Regions from separate parts of the Bradyrhizobium zhengyangense genome, predicted to be linked through region 2. Evidence: predicted binding sites of a transcription regulator. Region 2 holds the regulator's gene; the other holds the start of a gene.

Region 1 (9,435 bases), on a different contig from region 2:
CTTGCTCCACCGTCTGCCGCCAGCTCAGCCGGACATTGCCGCAGACCAGCGCCTCGCCGTCGCCATTGCGCGCCGAGGTCTGCGCTATCATTGCCCACAAGCTCGAAGGCCGATCGACGAAGGCCGGCACCACCCGATCACCAAAGCGCGCCTCGGACCGCATCGGCGGAATCTGAGATCGTGACCAGTCCATCGGAGAGCCCTCGTCTTGTTGCTTTTGTCACACTCCGCGCATCAGCACGGAGGCGATATGTTGCGCTGATCGGTTAACCGCCCATCACGGGAACGCCGATCACGACAGGATGGAATGCAAACGCCAGCGCCAGATAGGCGACGATGCCGACTGCGATCGCAATCAGATCGTTGGTGACGCCGCCCACCGGGATCGGCGGGCCACCGCTGTCGGTGCGATGTTTCAGCGAAATGCGGTCATACACGCCCCAGCCGAGAAACGAGCCGAACAGGATGATGGAGCCGAGATCGCCGTTGGCGAGCAGATGCGCAAACGCCCAAAGCTTCACGCCGGCGAGCATCGGATGCTTCAGCGTCGCATAGATGCGCCCGCGCAGGTAGGAGGCGACCACGAGGATGACGGCAGGCAGCATCAGCGCGACCGTGATGTGCTTCATCGCCTTTGGCGGATACCAGACGTCGATCCAGCCGGTCGCGCGATAGTGGGCAAAGCCCCAGACGATCAGCGCCAGCCCTGCAAGCGAGACGACCGAATAGAGGATCTTGTAGGTCCCCTCACCCAGGCGCGCGATCGCCTGTGCGCGTGCGTCCCGCTTCGTTGTGAAAATATGGGCGGCGAAAAACAGCACCAGCCCCAGGATCATGACCAACAGACCCACGACATCCTCCCCTTGAACCAGCGCCCCGACTCTGAGGTATCATCGATTGGCCGCCGGTCGCAACTGATGCGCTACTTTCCGGGCTCGCGATTGTCGACATAGCGGATCGCAATTGGTCGTCCGGCCAGAGCACCGCCGAGGCCGCTGGTGAACTTCAGCGGCAGACAGGCGTTCAGAGACGAATTGATCGCGTTGAGGTAAGTGGTTCTGATATCGGCGGGGACGCCCGCAGTCGCAAAGGTCAGCCGCGGCGGGCCGACCAGGCCGCCGGCTTTATTGAAGCTGAAGCGAACAGCCATCTGCATGCCTGCGCGCACATTGTCGGACGGCGGCGACCAGCACGTGCGCAGTTCGGCAAAGAGGTCGCCGATCGTATCGAGATCGTGATCCGGCTTTTGATACTTGGCCCGATCAGCCTCCGCCGGCACGCTCTCGATCGTGAGCTGAAGGTTCTCGCCGTAGGGATAGTCGATCTCGGGAATGCAGGGGCCGGGCTCGAGCGGACTGCAATAGGACGGCGTGCAAGGCCGACCATCGAGCACACTGCACGGCTCATGCGCAAACGGGATTGGATTGATCTGGCGACGCTGCGCGTTGGAGGCAACGGTCGAGATCGCCAACAACGTGAAAACGAGAATGCCGCGCCACATGCTTTGAGCCCGCGATGTCACGCGAACAAACGTGGCATCCTCAATGAACGCGTCAACCCTGCGGGCGTTCACATGCTCGCGTTCAGGTACGCTGTCGTCGCCCGGCTTGCCAAGCCGGGGCATGACAGCGGAGGGTGTGGCCGCAGAGCCTAAGGGCGGTAGGCAGCACGAGCCCCTAGCCCTTCTTCTTGACGTCCTTGACGTTGGTGAACTCGATGCCTTCGGCGCGCTCTTTGGTGTAGCCGAGATAGAACTCGTTCCGGGCCAGGTACACGGGATCGCCGTCGACGTCATCGGCGATGCTGGAGGTGTTGGCGGCAACGAAGGTATCGAGCTTCTTGCGATCCTCCGAGGAGATCCAGCGCGCGAGCTGGAACTCGCTCACTTCGAACTCGACCGGCAGCGAATATTCTGCTTCGAGCCGTGCCTTGAGCACGTCGAGCTGCAGTGCGCCGACCACGCCGACCAGCGCCGGGGCCCCGTCGCGCGGACGGAACACCTGCACGACGCCCTCTTCCGACATCTGCTGAAGGGCTTCCTTCAGCTTCTTCGCCTTCATCGCGTCGGTCAGACGGACGCGGCGGACGATTTCCGGCGCGAAGCTCGGCACGCCGACGAAATTGAAGTCCTCGCCTTCGGTCAGCGTGTCGCCGATGCGCAGCGTGCCGTGATTGGGAATGCCGACGACGTCGCCGGCAAAGGCCTCGTCCGCCACCGAACGGTCCTGTGCGAAGAAGAATTGAGGGCTCGACAGCGGCATGCTCTTGCCGGTGCGTACCAGCTTCGCCTTCATGCCGCGGCTGAGCTTGCCGGAGCAAAGGCGCGCGAACGCGATGCGGTCGCGGTGGTTCGGATCCATGTTCGCCTGGATCTTGAACACGAACGCGCTCATGCGCGGATCGGTGGCTTCGACCTTGCGTTGGTCGCTGTCCTGAGCGCGCGGCTCGGGAGCGAACTTGCCAAGACCTTCGAGCAGGTCGCCGACGCCGAAATTGCGCAGCGCGCTGCCGAAATAGACCGGCGTCAGATGGCCCTCGCGGAATGCCTCGAGCTCGAACGGTTTTGAGGCCTCGGTGACGAGCTCGAGTTCGTCTTTCACCGCGGAGGCATCGAGATTGGCGTTGAGCTTGGCAAGCTCGGCGATCTCGATCTGCTGCGCTGCACCGGTCTTGGCGCCGCCGCCTTCGAGCAGACGCACGCCGCCGTTGATGACGTCATAGGTGCCGAGGAAGTCGCGGCCACGGCCGACCGGCCAGGTCATCGGCGTGGTGTCGAGCGCCAGCGTCTTCTCGATCTCGTCGAGCAGCTCGAACACGTCGCGGCTCTCGCGGTCCATCTTGTTGATGAAGGTGATGATCGGGATATCGCGCAGACGACACACCTCGAACAGTTTTCGCGTGCGCGCCTCGATGCCCTTGGCGGCGTCGATCACCATGACGGCGGAATCGACCGCCGTCAGCGTGCGGTAGGTGTCTTCCGAAAAGTCCTCGTGGCCCGGCGTATCCAGCAGGTTGAACACGAGGCCCTCGAACTCGAAGGTCATGACCGAGGTCACGACCGAGATGCCGCGCTCGCGCTCGATCTTCATCCAATCCGAACGGGTGTTGCGCCGCTCGCCCTTGGCCTTGACCTGACCGGCGAGATTGATGGCGCCGCCGAACAGCAGCAGCTTTTCGGTCAGCGTGGTCTTGCCGGCGTCCGGGTGCGAGATGATCGCAAAGGTGCGCCGCCGCGACACTTCTGCGGCAAGCGGGGAACGGGCCGGCGATTCGGCTGTGGTGGCTGCAATGTCGGACATGGCGGGAGCGTTTGGCAGGGAAAATGGGAGCGATCAAGCCTCATTTGGTGATTGCACAGCCCTTCGGCCAGCCCCATATCGGCTTCCGGGGAGGACGACCTCCCCGTTCACCAGCATATTAGCCTAGCGGGGACGGCCCTGCCTTGAATGGAGGGTCGTCATGGCCTGGAGCGTCCTGTTCGTCGCCGGCCTGCTCGAGATCACCTGGGCGATTGGCCTGAAATATACCGAGGGCTTTTCCAGGCTGGTTCCCTCCGTCATCACGCTCGCGGCCATGGCCGGCAGCGTGATCCTGCTCGGCATTGCTCTGAAGTCCCTGCCCGTCGGAACTGCCTATGCGGTCTGGACCGGCATCGGCGCGGTCGGCACGGCCACGCTCGGCATCTTCCTGTTCGGCGAGCCGGCCACAGCGCTTCGCCTCGCCAGCATCGGGCTGATCGTGGCAGGCATCGTCGGGCTGAAGCTCGTTACTTGAAGATCTGGACCGCCCACCAGCTCAGCGCCGCGACGATTGCCGAGGCGGGCATCGTGATGACCCAGGCATAGACGATCGAGCTCGCAACATTCCAGCGCACCGCCGAGAGCCGACGGGCAGCCCCGACGCCGACGATGGCGCCGGTGATGGTGTGGGTGGTCGAGACGGGAACCCCGAGGAAGGTTGCCATGAACAGGGTCGCCGCGCCGCCAGTCTCGGCGCAAAAGCCCTGCATCGGCGTCAGTTTTGTAATCCGCAGTCCCATCGTACGCACGATGCGCCAGCCGCCCATCAGCGTCCCCATCGCCATGGCCGCCTGGCACGACAGTACCACCCAGAACGGCACGAAGAATTCGCTCCCGAGCTGGCCCTGCGAATAGAGCAGCACGGCGATGATGCCCATGGTCTTTTGCGCATCGTTGCCGCCATGGCCGAGCGAATAGAGCGAGGCGGAGGCGAATTGCAGGATGCGGAAGGCGCGGTCGACCGCGAATGGCGTCGAGCGCACCGAAAGCCACGACACGATCGCGACCAGCATCATCGCAAGTAGGAAGCCGACGAGCGGAGACAGCACGATCGCGATCACCGTTTTGGACAATCCGCTCCAGACCGCCGCCGAGAGCCCGGCCTTTGCCACGCCAGCACCGAATAAGCCGCCAATCAAGGCGTGAGACGAGGACGATGGGATGCCGAGCGCCCAGGTCACGAGATTCCAGACGATGGCGCCGACCAGCGCCGCGAAGATCACCTGGGCGTCGACAATGGCGGGATCGATGATGCCGGTGCCGATGGTCTGGGCGACGTGCAGGCCGAATACCATGAAGGCGACGAAATTGAAGAACGCCGCCCAGAACACCGCGAATTGCGGCCGCAGCACGCGAGTCGAGACGATGGTCGCGATCGAATTGGCGGCGTCGTGCAGGCCGTTCAGGAAATCGAACAGCAGCGCGACGGCAACCAAGCCGACCAGGACGGGAAGACCCAACGCAGCATCCACGGCGTGGCCCCTGCTCTAAGCCTTGCGGATGATCTCCGCGCAAACGCGTTCCGCGTTTGTCGCGAAGGAAAACCGCTGCACACTTTTCCGGATCATGCGCTACACTTGCTCGATGACGATGCTGTTGATCTCGTTCGCGACGTCGTCGAAGCGATCGGCCACCTTTTCAAGGTGATCGTAGATCTCGACGCCGACGATGAAGTCCATCGCGCTGCCGTTGCGGTGCTTGAGGAACAGCTCCTTCAGGCCGATGTCGTGGAGATCGTCGACGCGGCCCTCGAGCTTGGTCAGCTCCTCCGTGATCGCGGTCAGCATCGCCACGTTCTTGCCGATCTCCTGCATCAGCGGCAGCGCACGGCCGACCAGATTGGCGCACTCGATCAGCAGCGCACCGATCTCGCGCATCGGCGGCTCGAAGGTGCGAACCTCGAACAGCATCACGGCCTTGGCCGTCTGTTGCATCTGGTCGATGGCATCGTCCAGCGAGGTGATGAGGTTCTTGATGTCGCCCCGGTCGAACGGCGTGATGAACGTGCGGCGCACCGCTGTCAGCACCTCGCGGGTGATGTTGTCGGCGTCGTTCTCGAACTGGCTGACGCGCTGGCAATAGACCGGCGTCTCCTCGCCGCCGTTCAGCACGCCCTGGAGCGCGATTGCGCCCTGGATCACGGTCTGGGCATGGCGGTCGAACAGGTCGAAAAACCGTTCTTCCTTGGGCAGGAAAGCGCGAAACCAACGCATCATGGGGATAGTCTACCTGATGGAAATGGGCAGGCCCGAACGAGCCGTCACAAAACCGTCATAGACCATTTTCGCGTCGCGCGCGTGTCATCTCGCGCTTGCGGAGCCGGATCATCCACCGGATTCGCGTGCCAACGAAACTCGTGTTACATCAATGAGTTACAGCGATCGTCGGAAGTAATGCGCGATTTCACCGATGACGCCGCGGCGGAAGGTGAGCACGCAGATCACGAAGATCGAGCCCTGGATCACCGTCACCCACTGGCCGAAGCCGGCCAGATATTGCTGCATGGCGATGATCACGAAGGCGCCGACCACGGGACCAAAGATGGTGCCGAGACCGCCGACCAGCGTCATCAGCACGACTTCGCCAGACATCGACCAGTGCACGTCAGTGAGCGAGGCGTTCTGCGCCACGAACACTTTCAGTGCGCCGGCGAAACCTGCCAGCGTCCCCGACAGGACGAACGCCAGGAACTTGTACTGGTCGGTCCGGTAGCCCAGCGAGATCGCACGCGGCTCGTTCTCGCGGATCGACTTCAGGACCTCGCCGAAGGGCGAGTTGATGATGCGGTAGATCAGCAGGAAGCCGGCGAGGAAGCCGACGAGCACGACATAATAGAGCACGGTCGGCTTGGACAAATCGAGCACGCCGAACATGTGCCCCTGCGGAATGCCCTGGATGCCGTCCTCGCCATGGGTGAAAGGCGCCTGCAGGTAGATGAAATACAGGAGCTGCGACAGCGCCAGCGTGATCATCGAGAAATAGATGCCCTGGCGGCGGATCGAGATATAGCCCGTGATGATCGACAGCACGAACGCCGCGGCGATGCCGACGAGGACGCCGAGCTCCGGGGGCAGCGCCCACACCTTCAGCGCATGCGCACTGCAATAGCCTGCCGTGCCCATGAACATCGCATGGCCGAACGACAGCAAGCCGCCATAGCCGATCAAAAGGTTGAAGGCGCAGGCAAGCAGCGCGAAGCACAGCGCCTGCATCACGAAGAAGGGGTAGATGCCGCTGAATGGCACGGCCGCGAGCAGCACCGCCATCACCACGAACAAGATCATCTCGTCACGCATCGCGCGCGGGGTGACCGGCAGCGTATCGTCCGTCAAGGCTGTCATATCAGGCTGCCCTTCCCGTCAATCCCGTTGGCTTCACCAGGAGCACAAGCACCATCAGCACGAACACGACGGTGTTGGAGGCCTCGGGGTAGAAATATTTGGTCAGGCCCTCGATCACACCGAGCGCAAAGCCGGTGATGATGGAGCCCATGATCGATCCCATGCCGCCGATCACCACCACCGCGAACACCACGATGATGAGGTCGGCGCCCATCAGCGGCCGCACCTGGTTGATCGGCGCCGACAGCACGCCCGCGAGCGCGGCAAGACCGACGCCGAGGCCGTAGGTGAGCGTGATCATGCGCGGCACGTTGATGCCGAAGGCGCGCACCAGCGTCGGATTTTCAGTGGCGGCGCGCAGGTAGGCGCCAAGCCGCGTCTTCTCGATCAGGAACCAGGTGGCCAGACACACCACCAGCGAGAAGATGACGACCCAGCCGCGATAGATCGGCAGGAACATGAAGCCCAGATTCACGCCGCCCTTGAGCTGGTCCGGAATGGAATAAGGCAAGCCGGACGAGCCGAAATAGTTCTGGAACACGCCCTGCACGATCAGCGCGATGCCGAAGGTGAGCAGCAGGCCGTAGAGGTGATCGAGCCCGGTCAACCATTGCAGCATGGTCCGTTCCAGGATCATGCCGAAGATGCCGACGATGACAGGCGCCAGCAGCAGCGCCCACCAGTAACTGATGCCGCCGATGTTCAGGAGGAAATAGGCGACGAAGGCGCCCATCATGTAGAGCGCGCCATGGGCGAAATTGATGATGTTGAGCATGCCGAAGATCACGGCGAGCCCGAGACTGAGCAGCGCGTAGAACGAGCCGTTGATCAGTCCCACCAGTAGCTGTGCGTAGAGAGCCTGCATCGATCCAGCACCCAGTCCCTTCGGCGTTTCCCAAAGTAGCGCCCGTCGGCACGCAGCCGGCGGGCTGTTGGTCTCATTTCTTGAGCAGCGCGCACTTGCTCTCGGAGAGCGGCGTGAACGCCTGATCGCCCGGCACGGTGCCGACGAGCTTGTAGAAGTCCCACGGTCCCTTGGACTCGGAGGGCTTCTTCACCTCGAACAGATAGGCGTTGTGGATGGTGCGGCCGTTCGGCTGGATCTCGCCCTTGCCGAACAGATCGTCTTCGGTCGGCATCGACTTCATCTTGTCGACGACCTTGACGCCGTCATGCGGATTGCCGCCGAGCGCTTCCAGCGCCTTCAGATAGTGGCGCACGCCTGCATAGACACCCGCCTGCACCATGGTCGGCATCGCGCCGTTCTTCATCTTCTCCGAGAACCGCTTGGAGAAGGCCCGGGTCTGATCGTTCATGTCCCAGTAGAACGTCTCGGTGAAGTTGAGGCCCTGCGCGGTCTCCAGCCCGATCGCCTTGACGTCGGTGAGGAACAGCAGCAGCGCGGCGAGCTTCTGGCCCCCCTTGCCGATACCGAACTCGGCAGCCTGCTTGATCGTGTTGGTGGTGTCACCACCGGCATTGGCAAGGCCGATGATCTTGGCCTTGGAGGCCTGCGCCTGGAGCAGGAACGAGGAGAAGTCCGGCGTGTTGAGCGGATGCTTGACCCCGCCGACCACCTTGCCGCCATTGGCGGTGACGACCGCAGTGGTATCGCGCTCCAGCGCCGCACCGAAGGCGTAGTCTGCTGTCAGGAAGAACCAGGTGTCGCCGCCGGCCTTCACCAGCGCCTGACCCGTGGTGTGAGCCAGCATGTAGGTGTCGTAGGTCCAGTGCACGGTGTTCGGCGAGCACTGCGCGTTGGTGAGGTCCGAGGTCGCCGCACCGGAATTGATGTAGACGCCGTTCTTTTCCTTGACGACATTGTTGACCGCGAGTGCCACGCCGGAGTTCGGCACGTCCACGATGATGTCGACCTTGTCGACGTCGAACCATTGCCGCGCGATCGCGGTGCCGATGTCAGGCTTGTTCTGGTGGTCACCCGAGATGATGTCGATCTTCCAACCCTTCGCGGCGAGGCCCGAATCTTCAACCGCCATCTGCGCCGCAAGCGTCGAGCCGGGCCCACCGAGGTCGGCATAGAGACCGGACTGATCGGACAATGCGCCGATCTTGACGGCTTTGTCCTGTGCGAAGGCGGCGCCAGCTGTGGTCACGGCCAATGCCGTGCCGAGCAACAACGATGCAATCGACTTTGTCATGCTACTTCCCTCGTAAATCCTCTCGTGACCGTTCGACCGTTGGCCGTACTAGACGCCGAGATAGGTGTGGAGCTTGTCCATGTTGGCGGCAAGCTCCGCATTGGAAAATCCGTCAATGATCTTGCCGTGCTCGACCACGTAATAGCGATCGGCGACGGTGGAGGCGAAGCGGAAGTTCTGCTCGACCAGAAGGATCGTGAAGCCCTCCTTCTTGAGCCGCGCAATGGTGTGACCGATCTGCTGGATGATGACGGGTGCCAGACCTTCGGTCGGCTCGTCCAGCATCAGAAAGCTTGCGCCGGTGCGCAGGATGCGCGCGATCGCGAGCATCTGCTGCTCGCCGCCGGACAGCTTGGTGCCCTGGCTGCTCAGCCGTTCCTTCAGGTTCGGAAACAGGTCGAAGATCTGCTCGAGCGGCAATCCGCCTGCGCGCACCACCGGTGGCAGCAGCAGGTTCTCCTTCACGTCGAGGCTGGAGAAAATTCCCCGCTCCTCCGGACAGAACGCGATACCCATGCGCGCGATCTTGTCGGAGGTCGTGCGGATGATCTCCTGGTTGTTGAACTTGACCGAACCGGTACGCTTGCCGATGATTCCCATGATCGACTTCAACGTGGTCGTCTTGCCGGCGCCGTT
Region 2 (9,435 bases):
TTGCCCTCGAGCGGACGCACCGGCTGATGCGCCTTCTGCTTCGCCTTCATGGCGGAGGAGGCCGCGAGCATGCTCTTGAGCTCCGACAGCGGCAGCTCATTGATATCGAGGAAGTGCTTGGGTGCCTTGCTCATCAGCTTGCCGCCCGCTTGTTGCCCGACAGCGCCGTGCAGGCGCGTTCGAGCCTGATGATGCTGTCCTCGATCTCGGCTTCGGTGACGATCAAGGGCGGCAGGAAGCGCACGACATTGTCGCCGGCGCCGACGGTGAGCAGCTTCTCGTTGCGCAGCGCAGCGACCAGATCACCTGATGGCACCACGGCCTTGATGCCGATCAAGAGCCCCTCGCCGCGAATTTCGCTGACGATATCGGGGTGACGGTCGATCACGGAGGCCAGCTTCTGCTTGAGCAGCAGCGACATCTTCTGCACGTGGTCGAAGAAGCCGGGCTTGAGCATGACGTCGAGCACGGCGTTCGCGGCCGCGATCGCCAGCGGATTGCCGCCGAAGGTCGAGCCGTGCGAGCCGGGGCCCATGCCGGCGGCCGCATCCGCGGTCGCCAGGATCGCACCGATCGGGAAGCCGCCGCCGAGCGCTTTCGCCAGCGACATCACATCAGGCGTGACGCCGGTGCGGCGATGGGCAAAGAGCTCGCCAGTGCGGCCCATGCCGGTCTGCACCTCGTCGAACGCAAGCAGCAGGCCTTTCTCGTCGCAGAGCTGACGCAACGCCTTGAGGAAGGTGGGGGTCGCCGGACGTACGCCGCCCTCACCCTGGATCGGCTCGATCAGGATGCCGGCGGTGTGCGGGCCGATCGCCTTCTTCACGGCCTCGATGTCGCCATGCGGGATCTGGTCGAAGCCGTCCATCGGCGGACCGAAGCCTTCGAGATATTTTGCCGAGCCGGTCGCGGCCAGCGTCGCCAGCGTGCGACCGTGGAAGGCGCCTTCGAAGGTGATGATGCGGTAACGCTCGGGATGGCCCTTGGAGAAGTGATGATGGCGGACCAGCTTGATCACGCCCTCCAGCGCCTCGGCGCCGGAATTGCAGAAGAACACGAAGTCCGCAAAGCTCTCGTTGCAGAGGCGCGCAGCGAGCTTCTCACCGTCAGGACTCTGGAACAGGTTCGACATGTGCCAGAGCTTCGTCGCCTGCTCCTGCAGCGCCTTGACCAGCGCGGGATGGGCATGGCCGAGCGCATTCACGGCAACGCCCGAGGTGAAATCGAGATAGCGGTCGCCATTGGTTGCGATCAACCAGACGCCTTCACCGCGCTCGAAACCGATGTCGGCCCTGGCGAAAACGGGGAGCAAATGCGGCGCTGCGCTGTTGGTCATGACGGTCTCTTTAGTGGTCACTCAGGGTGTTTCGGACGGCCTGAACGCGCCTTGCGCAGCGCGTCATTTAGCCCGGAAAACGAAACGTGCCGCCTTTTAAGGGCGGCACGCGCAACTATCTTATGCTTGGCACCACGGGTGTCAATGCCGCCCGGAAAGCCCCAGGAAACGCTGATTCCGTAGTCTTGCGGTGCTAAATTTACGGGATTTTCGCCACGGAACATGTGGAAGCGAGTCGGCGGACTCTTGCGCGTGAGTCACGCCATATTGTAGCGTTTGGCTTGTCAGATACGACATCTCGTGCAGCGGTTCTGATCCCTTAAGTCCTCATGTACCGGCGTAAACGTTCGGGCGCATCTGGTGCGCCCGGCGAGCCTTAAGGGATTCTGGCGGCACGGGTTTTTCGAAGCTTAGGCATTCGTCGTGAGGCCCCAGGATGGCTGGCGCCGGCGAAGGAAAGGGTGCAATGACGGTTTTGACCTGGTCAGATGATCGCGTCGAGCAGCTGAAAAAGCTCTGGGAGGCCGGACTTTCGGCCAGCCAGATCGCCGCTGAGCTTGGTAACGTGACCCGCAACGCCGTGATCGGCAAGGTGCACAGGCTCGGCCTGTCCGGCCGCGCCAAGAGCCCCTCGTCAGCAGCTCCCCGGCCGCGCAAGGCGCGTCCAGCGCAGCACATGATGCGGGTGAGCCGCCCCATCGCACGCGGCAACACCGCGCTGGCGCAGGCCTTCGAGGTCGAGGTCGAGGCCGAGCCTGTTACCTACGACAACGTGGTGCCGATGAGCCAGCGGCTCTCGCTGCTCGAATTGAACGAAGCCACCTGCCACTGGCCGGTCGGCGATCCCTCGAGCCCGGATTTCTTCTTCTGCGGCGGCAAGGCGCTCTCCGGCCTGCCCTACTGCGCCCAGCACTCGCGGGTGGCCTATCAACCGGCGGCCGATCGCCGTCGTGCGCCGGCCAAGCCGAGCACGCGCTGAGCCCAGCTCTAGACGACATCGTCCCGGTACGGACCGGGACGATCGAGACGTAAAAAAGCGCGCCACAAGGCGCGCTTTTTTATTTTGCTTGCTTGCAGCCGCCGTTACGTCTGCTCGGCCTTCGCAAAGCGATCGTCGAGCGCATAGCCTGCGCCGCGGACGGTGCGGATCGGGTCTTGCTCGCGACCGAGATTGAGCAGCTTGCGCAGGCGGCCGATATGCACGTCGACGGTGCGTTCATCGATATAAATGTCGCGCCCCCAGACGCTGTCGAGCAGCTGCTCGCGCGAGAACACGCGGCCGGGATGCTCCAGGAAGAACTCCAGCAGACGATATTCGGTCGGGCCGAGATCGATCGGCCGGCCCGAGCGCGCCACGCGGCGCTTCTCGCGATCGAGCTCGATGTCGCCGAAGGCGAGCACGGTCGCAAGCCGCTCGGGGCTGGCGCGCCGCAGCAGGCCCTTCACGCGCGCGAGCAGCTCGGGCACCGAGAACGGCTTGACTATGTAATCGTCGGCGCCGGTCGCAAGGCCCCTTACCCGCTCGCTCTCCTCGCCACGCGCGGTGAGCATGATGATCGGAAGCTGCTTCGTATCGGAGCGTGCGCGCAGCCGGCGGCACAGCTCGATACCTGATAGTCCCGGCAGCATCCAGTCGAGCACGATCAGATCGGGGATGTGCTCCTTGAGGCGGGTGTCGGCATCGTCGCCGCGCATCACCGTCTCGACGTCATAGCCGTCGCCTTCGAGGTTGTAGCGGAGAAGCTCGGTGAGAGCTTCCTCGTCCTCAACAACCATAATGCGTGCGCCCATGGGCTCGTCGCTCCTTAAGTATTCGGGATCGTCGTGGCGAAGGTCGTCATGTCGCCCTTCGGCCGCTTGTCGGTGATGGCCTGGCCTTCGATCATGTAGAACACGGTCTCGGCGATGTTGGTGGCATGGTCGCCGATCCGTTCGATGTTCTTGGCGCAGAACATCAGATGGATGCAGAACGAGATGTTGCGCGGATCCTCCATCATGTAGGTGAGGAGTTCGCGGAACAGCGAGGTGCAGATGGCGTCGACCTCTTCGTCGCCCTTCCACACCGTCATCGCCGCCGGCAGATCATGCGCGGCGTAGGCGTCCAGCACCGACTTGACCTGCTGCTGCACGAGGTCGGTCATGTGTTCGAGGCCGCGGAACAGTTTGAGCGGATGGAAATCCGTCTCCAGCGCCGCGACGCGCTTGCCCATGTTCTTGGCGAGGTCGCCGATGCGCTCGAGGTCGGTTGCAACGCGCATGGCACCGACGATCTCGCGCAGATCGACCGCCATCGGCTGGCGGCGTGCGATGGTGAGCACGGCGCGCTCCTCGATCTTCTTCTGGAGCGCGTCGAGCTCGGCGTCGATGGTGACGACGCGCTGGCCAAGCGCGACGTCGCGGCGGATCAGCGCATCGACGGAATCGACGATCATGCGCTCGGCGATGCCCCCCATCTCGGCGACGAGGCGCGTGAGCTCCTGGAGGTCGGTGTCGAAGGCTTTTGCGGTATGTTCAGAACCCATGTCCTGTCTCCTCAGCCGAACCGGCCGGTGATGTAATCCTGCGTACGCCGGTCGGACGGCGACGTGAAGATCTTGCTGGTGTCGTCGAACTCGATCAGCTCGCCGAGATACATGAAGGCGGTCTTGTCGGAGACACGGGCCGCCTGCTGCATGTTGTGGGTGACGATCGCGATCGTGTAGTTCTCGGACAGTTCCTGGATCAGCTCCTCGACCTTGGCGGTCGAGATCGGATCAAGCGCCGAGCAGGGCTCGTCGAACAAGATCACTTCAGGCCGCACCGCGACGGTGCGGGCGATGCAGAGGCGCTGCTGCTGGCCGCCCGAGAGCGACAGGCCGGAGGCGTTGAGCTTGTCCTTGACCTCGTTCCACAGCGCGCCGCCGCGCAGCGCCTTCTCGACGCGATCGTCCATCTCGGACTTCGAGATCTTCTCGTAGAGGCGGATGCCGAAGGCGATGTTCTCGTAGATCGTCATCGGGAACGGCGTCGGCTTCTGGAACACCATGCCGACGCGGGCGCGCAGCAAATTGAGGTCCAGCTTGGGGTCAAGGATGTTGGTCTGGTCCAGCATCAGCTGACCGGTGACGCGCTGGCCGGGATAGAGGTCGTACATCCGGTTGAAGATGCGCAGCAGGGTCGACTTGCCGCAGCCCGACGGGCCGATGAAGGCCGTGACGCGGTTGGTGCCGAGCGCCAGATTGATGTTCTTCAGCGCGTGGTGCTCGCCGTAATAGAAGTTGAGGTTGCGCACCGTCACCTTGGCCGGGGCTTCCGGCAGCGGCTGTTGCGACGCCAAATGAGCGTTCGAACTCACGGATACGGAAAGGTCGGTCATTTTGCAGTCCTCTCGGCGCCGAGAATGCGCGCGCCAATGTTCAGGGCAAGCACGGTGAGGGTGATCAACAGCGCACCGCTCCAGGCGAGCTGCTTCCAATAGGCGTAGGGGCTCTGGACGAAATTGTTGATGGTCACCGGCAGGTTCGCCATCGTCTTGTTCAGGCCGAGGCTGAAGAACTGGTTCGACAGCGCGGTGAAGAGCAGCGGCGCGGTCTCGCCGGCGACGCGGGCGGTGGCGAGCAGCACGCCGGTGATAAGACCGGAGCGGGCCGCGCGGTAGGCGATCCGCTTGATCACCAGCGAGCGCGGCAGGCCGAGCGCGGAAGCCGCCTCGCGCAGCGCGTTGGGCACCAGCAGCAACATGTCCTCGGTCGTGCGCAGCACCACCGGGATCACGATGACGGCCAGCGCGAGCGAACCTGCGATCGCCGAGAAACCGCGCATCGGTACCACTACTGCGCCGTAGATGAACAAGCCGATGATGATCGAAGGCGCCGACAGCAGGATGTCGTTGATGAAGCGGATCACCGAGGTCAGCTTGTCGTTGCGGCCGTACTCGGCGAGATAGGTGCCGGCGAACAGGCCGAGCGGCGCGCCGATGCCGACGCCGATCACGGTCATGATCAGCGAGCCGACGATAGCGTTGCGGAGGCCGCCTTCGGTCGAGCCCGGAGGCGGGGTATCAGCAACGAACAGGTCGAGGCTGAGGCCGGCCACGCCGTTATAGAGCAGCGTGATCAGGATCAGCGCGAGCCAGGTGACGCCGAAGGCGGCGGCACCGACGCAGAGCCCGCGAATGACGATGTCCTTGCGGCGGCGGCGTGCGTAAATCGGGTTCATGTTACTTCCCCGCCTTCTTTTCCAGGCGCAGCAGCATCAGCCTGGCGCCGGCGAGCACGAAGAACGTCAGCACGAACAGCAACAGGCCGAGTAGGATCAGGCCGGACTGGTGCAGGCCGTCGCTCTCGGCGAATTCGGATGCGATCGCCGCCGAGATCGTGGTGCCCGGCGCGAAGATCGATGACGAGATGCGGAACGAGTTGCCGATGATGAAGGTCACGGCCATGGTCTCGCCGAGGGCGCGCCCCAGGGCCAGCATGACACCGCCGATGATGCCGACGCGGGTGTAGGGGATCACGACGCTGCGGACGACTTCCCAGGTGGTGCAGCCGACGCCGTAGGCGGCCTCTTTCAGCACCGGCGGCACGGTCTTGAACACGTCGACCGAGATCGAGGTGATGAAGGGCAGCACCATGATCGCGAGGATCAGCGCGGCGTTGAACAGGCTGAGATAGGACGGGGGACCTGCGAAGATCGCGCCCAGGACCGGGATGCCGTCGAAGATCTTGATCATGACGGGCTGGAAGGTGTTGGCCAGGAACGGCCCCAGTACGAAGAAGCCCCACATGCCGTAGATGATCGAGGGAATGCCCGCGAGCAACTCGATGGCCATGCCGATCGGACGGCGCAGCCATTGCGGGCACAGCTCGGTGAGGAAGATCGCAATGCCGAGACCGACGGGAATGGCGATCAGCATCGCGATGAAGGAGGTGACGAGCGTGCCGTACATCGGTCCGAGCGCGCCGAGTACGGGCGGATCCGCCGACGGGGCCCAGCGCTGCGTCCACAGGAATGCGAAGCCGTATTCCTTCATCGCCGGGACGGCGCCGATGATCAGCGAGATGATGATGCCGCCGAGAATGAGGAGAACCGAAATCGCGCTGAGGCGCGTGATCCAGTAGAAGGTGACGTCGCCGAGCTTGAACGCGCTCAAAGCCTTGGCGCGATCATACGGACCGGCGGCATCAATCACATTGCTCTCGACAGCCATATCTGCCACGCCGATCCCCTGTACCAATGATATACGCTTCTGGTTGATCTCGCGCCCCGGACACAGCGCAAAGTCAGTCCGGGACCGAAACGTCGTATGGCGCGCAATGCGGCCATTGGAGGCCGCACTGCGTCCAGAGAGCAAAGAGCCTAGCTCTTGATGTCGGCCGACCAGGTCTTCTCGATCAGCTTCACGACGTTGTCGGGCATCGGGATGTAGTCGAGCTCTTCGGCAGACTTCGCACCCTTTTCAAAGGCGAACTTGAAGAACTTCAGCGCTTCCTGCGACGCGGCCTTGTCGGTGGCGTCCTTGTGCATCAGCACGAAAGTCGTCGCGACGATCGGCCAGGACTTGTCGCCGGGCTGGTCGGTGAGGATCAGGTAGTAGCCCGGAGCGCTGGTCCAGTCGGCGTTGGACGCGGCGGCCTGGAACGCCTCGTTGGTCGCGTCGACGGTCTTGCCGGCCTTGTTGACCATCTTGGTGTAGGTCAGCTTGTTCTGCTTGGCATAGGCGTATTCGACGTAGCCGACCGAATTCTTGGTCTGGGCGATATTGCCGGCAACGCCTTCGTTGCCCTTGGCGCCGACGCCAACCGGCCACTCGACGGCGGTGCCCTCACCGACCTTGCTCTTCCAGTCGGCGCTGGTCTTGGACAGATAGTTGGTGAAGTTGAAGGTGGTGCCCGAACCGTCCGCGCGGTGAACGACCGAGATCGCATCCGACGGCAGCTTGGCATTCGGGTTCAGCTTCTTGATCGCAGCGTCGTCCCACTTGGTGATCTTGCCGATGAAGATGTCGGCGAGGGTGGCGCCGTCGAGGACGAGTTCGCCGGCCTTCACGCCTTCAATGTTAACGACCGGGACGATACCGCCCATGACCATCGGCCACTGGGCGAAGCCGTCCTTCACGAGTTGATCCGCCTTCAACGGAGCGTCGGTCGCGCCGAAGGTCACGGTCTTGGCCTGGATCTGCTTGATGCCGGCACCGGAACCGATCGACTGGTAGTTAACGCCGTTGCCCGATTCCTTCTTGTAAGCGTCGGCCCACTTGGAAAGGACGGGGAAAATGAAGGTCGAGCCGGCGCCGGTGATGTCGGCGGCGAAAGCCGTCGTCGTCGTTGCGGCGACCAAGCCGGCAGCGACGATAGTCTTGAGGAAATTCATGCTGGTCTCCATACAGGGGAGCGAAGCGCCATCCGCGCCCGATCGCGCTCCCCGTGCCGCCCCTTTAGGAGCGGTCGGCTGAGCTTTTACGAAGGTTTCGTGACAGTCGGATGACGGCACTAAGCGATTGAAATCACTTTGCTTTATCGCCTAAACTAAAGTCTTAGCCTGGGGGAAACAGGCGGTGAACGTCGCACCCTGCTTGGGCACGCTTTCGATTAAAAGACGGCCGCGGTGACGGTTAAGAATATGTTTCACCAGCGATAATCCGAGTCCCGTGCCGCCCTGCAAGCGGCTGTCGCCGACGTCCACCCGGTAGAACCGCTCGGTCAGGCGCGGCAGGTGCTCGGGCGCAATGCCGGGGCCGAAATCCCGCACCATGACCCGGATTTCCTGAATTGCATCGGCGGGCGCAGGCAGCGTCAGCGACACGATCACGCGTCCGCCGGAGGCGCCATATTTGAGCGCGTTTTCGATCAGGTTTTCGAACAGGCGGAGCAGTTCCTCGCGGTCGCCGGCAATCATGACCGGGCCGTCGGGCAAATGAGTTTCGACCTCGACCTGGCGCTCTCGCGCCAGCGGCTCGAGCCCGTCGGCGACCTGGAAGATGATCGGCAAGAGGTCGACCAAGGTGTCGGGCCGCACATGCGCCGATAGCTCTACCCGTGACAGCGACAGGAGGTCGTCGATCAGGCGCGCCATACGCGTCGCCTGGTTGTGCATGATGCCGAGGAAGCGCTCGCGCGCCTTGGGATCGTCCTTGGCCTGGCCCTGGAGCGTGTCGATGAAGCCGGACAACGCGGCCAGCGGCGTGCGCAATTCATGGCTGGCATTGGCGACGAAGTCGGCGCGCATCTCCTCGACCCGGCGCAGCGGCGTCTGGTCGTGGAAGGTCATCAGCATGCATTTGTCGGCGCCGCCGAAATTGGTCGGGACCGGCACCGGGGTGATGATCAGCTCCATCCAGCGGTCGACCGGAACATGGTCGAGATAGGTCGCGCGCCGCGGCTCGGTGGTGGCAATCGACTCGCGCAGCGCCGTGATGATTTCCGGCGAGCGCAGCGCGAACTGGGCGAGCTCGTTCTTGCGCAGCGCAGGCGCTAGCTGAGCGGCGGCCGCGTTGAGATGGATGACCCGGCCGGCGCGGTCGAGCAGCACCGCGGGATCCGGCATACCGGCGACAACCGCGGCCACCGCGGCGCCTTCAACCGGATTGACGCGCCTGACGTCCTCGCGCGAGGCGGAGGTATCATGCAGCCGCCAAGGGATCAGCGCCGCCGCGGCGATGCAGAGGAACACCGTCACCGCCCGCAGCACCGACAACTCGCCGAGCGAAACCACGACCGACAGCGCCAGTGCCGCAGCGATCAGGATGATGGTCGAGTGCCGCAGCCGGTCGGACCATGGCTGCACCGTGGGAGACGAGGGGGCGTCGATCGCCATCGGGCCGGGCTTCTCCTATGTTCGCGTTGCGCCGGTCAGGCGCCGCCGCCGTCGCTGCGCTTTCTCACATAAGCGGCTTTGGGCGGTGGACCTGGGTCGAGCTTGAGCGCCGCCTGCTGCAAACGTTTCGATCGGGCACCGATGATAACCTCCCGAAACGTCAGCAAGATTACAGAGATGACGAAAGGGGACAGATAATAGAGGACCCGGAACAACAGCATGCCGCCGAGCAGTTCCTCACGGTCCATCTGCCAGAGCCCGACCAGCATGGCGGCGTCGAAGACCCCTAGTCCCCCGGGCGAATG

What was found. Region 2 encodes PhoB, which activates phosphate uptake and scavenging genes when phosphate is short. Its sites were predicted from a motif close to TGTCATNNANCTGTCAT; they were not measured.
Region 1: a site for PhoB is predicted at 5,558-5,574, ahead of L6639_RS01715 (DUF47 domain-containing protein). Genes of this name have one in related genera too.

Annotation. Positions count from the first base shown of each region.
Region 1 covers NZ_JAKLTZ010000001.1:336,114-345,548, forward strand. Annotated here, with positions in the region: gene L6639_RS01685 (class I adenylate-forming enzyme family protein) at 1-193, opposite strand, end outside; gene L6639_RS01690 (NnrU family protein) at 267-851, opposite strand; gene L6639_RS01695 (hypothetical protein) at 923-1,501, opposite strand; gene L6639_RS01700 (peptide chain release factor 3) at 1,677-3,299, opposite strand; gene sugE (quaternary ammonium compound efflux SMR transporter SugE) at 3,460-3,774, shown strand; gene L6639_RS01710 (inorganic phosphate transporter) at 3,767-4,771, opposite strand; gene L6639_RS01715 (DUF47 domain-containing protein) at 4,871-5,515, opposite strand; gene L6639_RS01720 (branched-chain amino acid ABC transporter permease) at 5,672-6,640, opposite strand; gene L6639_RS01725 (branched-chain amino acid ABC transporter permease) at 6,642-7,505, opposite strand; gene L6639_RS01730 (ABC transporter substrate-binding protein) at 7,579-8,799, opposite strand; gene L6639_RS01735 (ABC transporter ATP-binding protein) at 8,848-9,435, opposite strand, start outside.
Region 2 covers NZ_JAKLTZ010000006.1:325,467-334,901, forward strand. Annotated here, with positions in the region: gene argF (ornithine carbamoyltransferase) at 1-134, opposite strand, end outside; gene L6639_RS24375 (aspartate aminotransferase family protein) at 134-1,336, opposite strand; gene L6639_RS24380 (GcrA family cell cycle regulator) at 1,803-2,315, shown strand; gene phoB (phosphate regulon transcriptional regulator PhoB) at 2,420-3,127, opposite strand; gene phoU (phosphate signaling complex protein PhoU) at 3,142-3,858, opposite strand; gene pstB (phosphate ABC transporter ATP-binding protein PstB) at 3,870-4,691, opposite strand; gene pstA (phosphate ABC transporter permease PstA) at 4,688-5,533, opposite strand; gene pstC (phosphate ABC transporter permease subunit PstC) at 5,535-6,524, opposite strand; gene pstS (phosphate ABC transporter substrate-binding protein PstS) at 6,674-7,687, opposite strand; gene L6639_RS24415 (ATP-binding protein) at 7,838-9,130, opposite strand; gene L6639_RS24420 (lysylphosphatidylglycerol synthase domain-containing protein) at 9,166-9,435, opposite strand, start outside.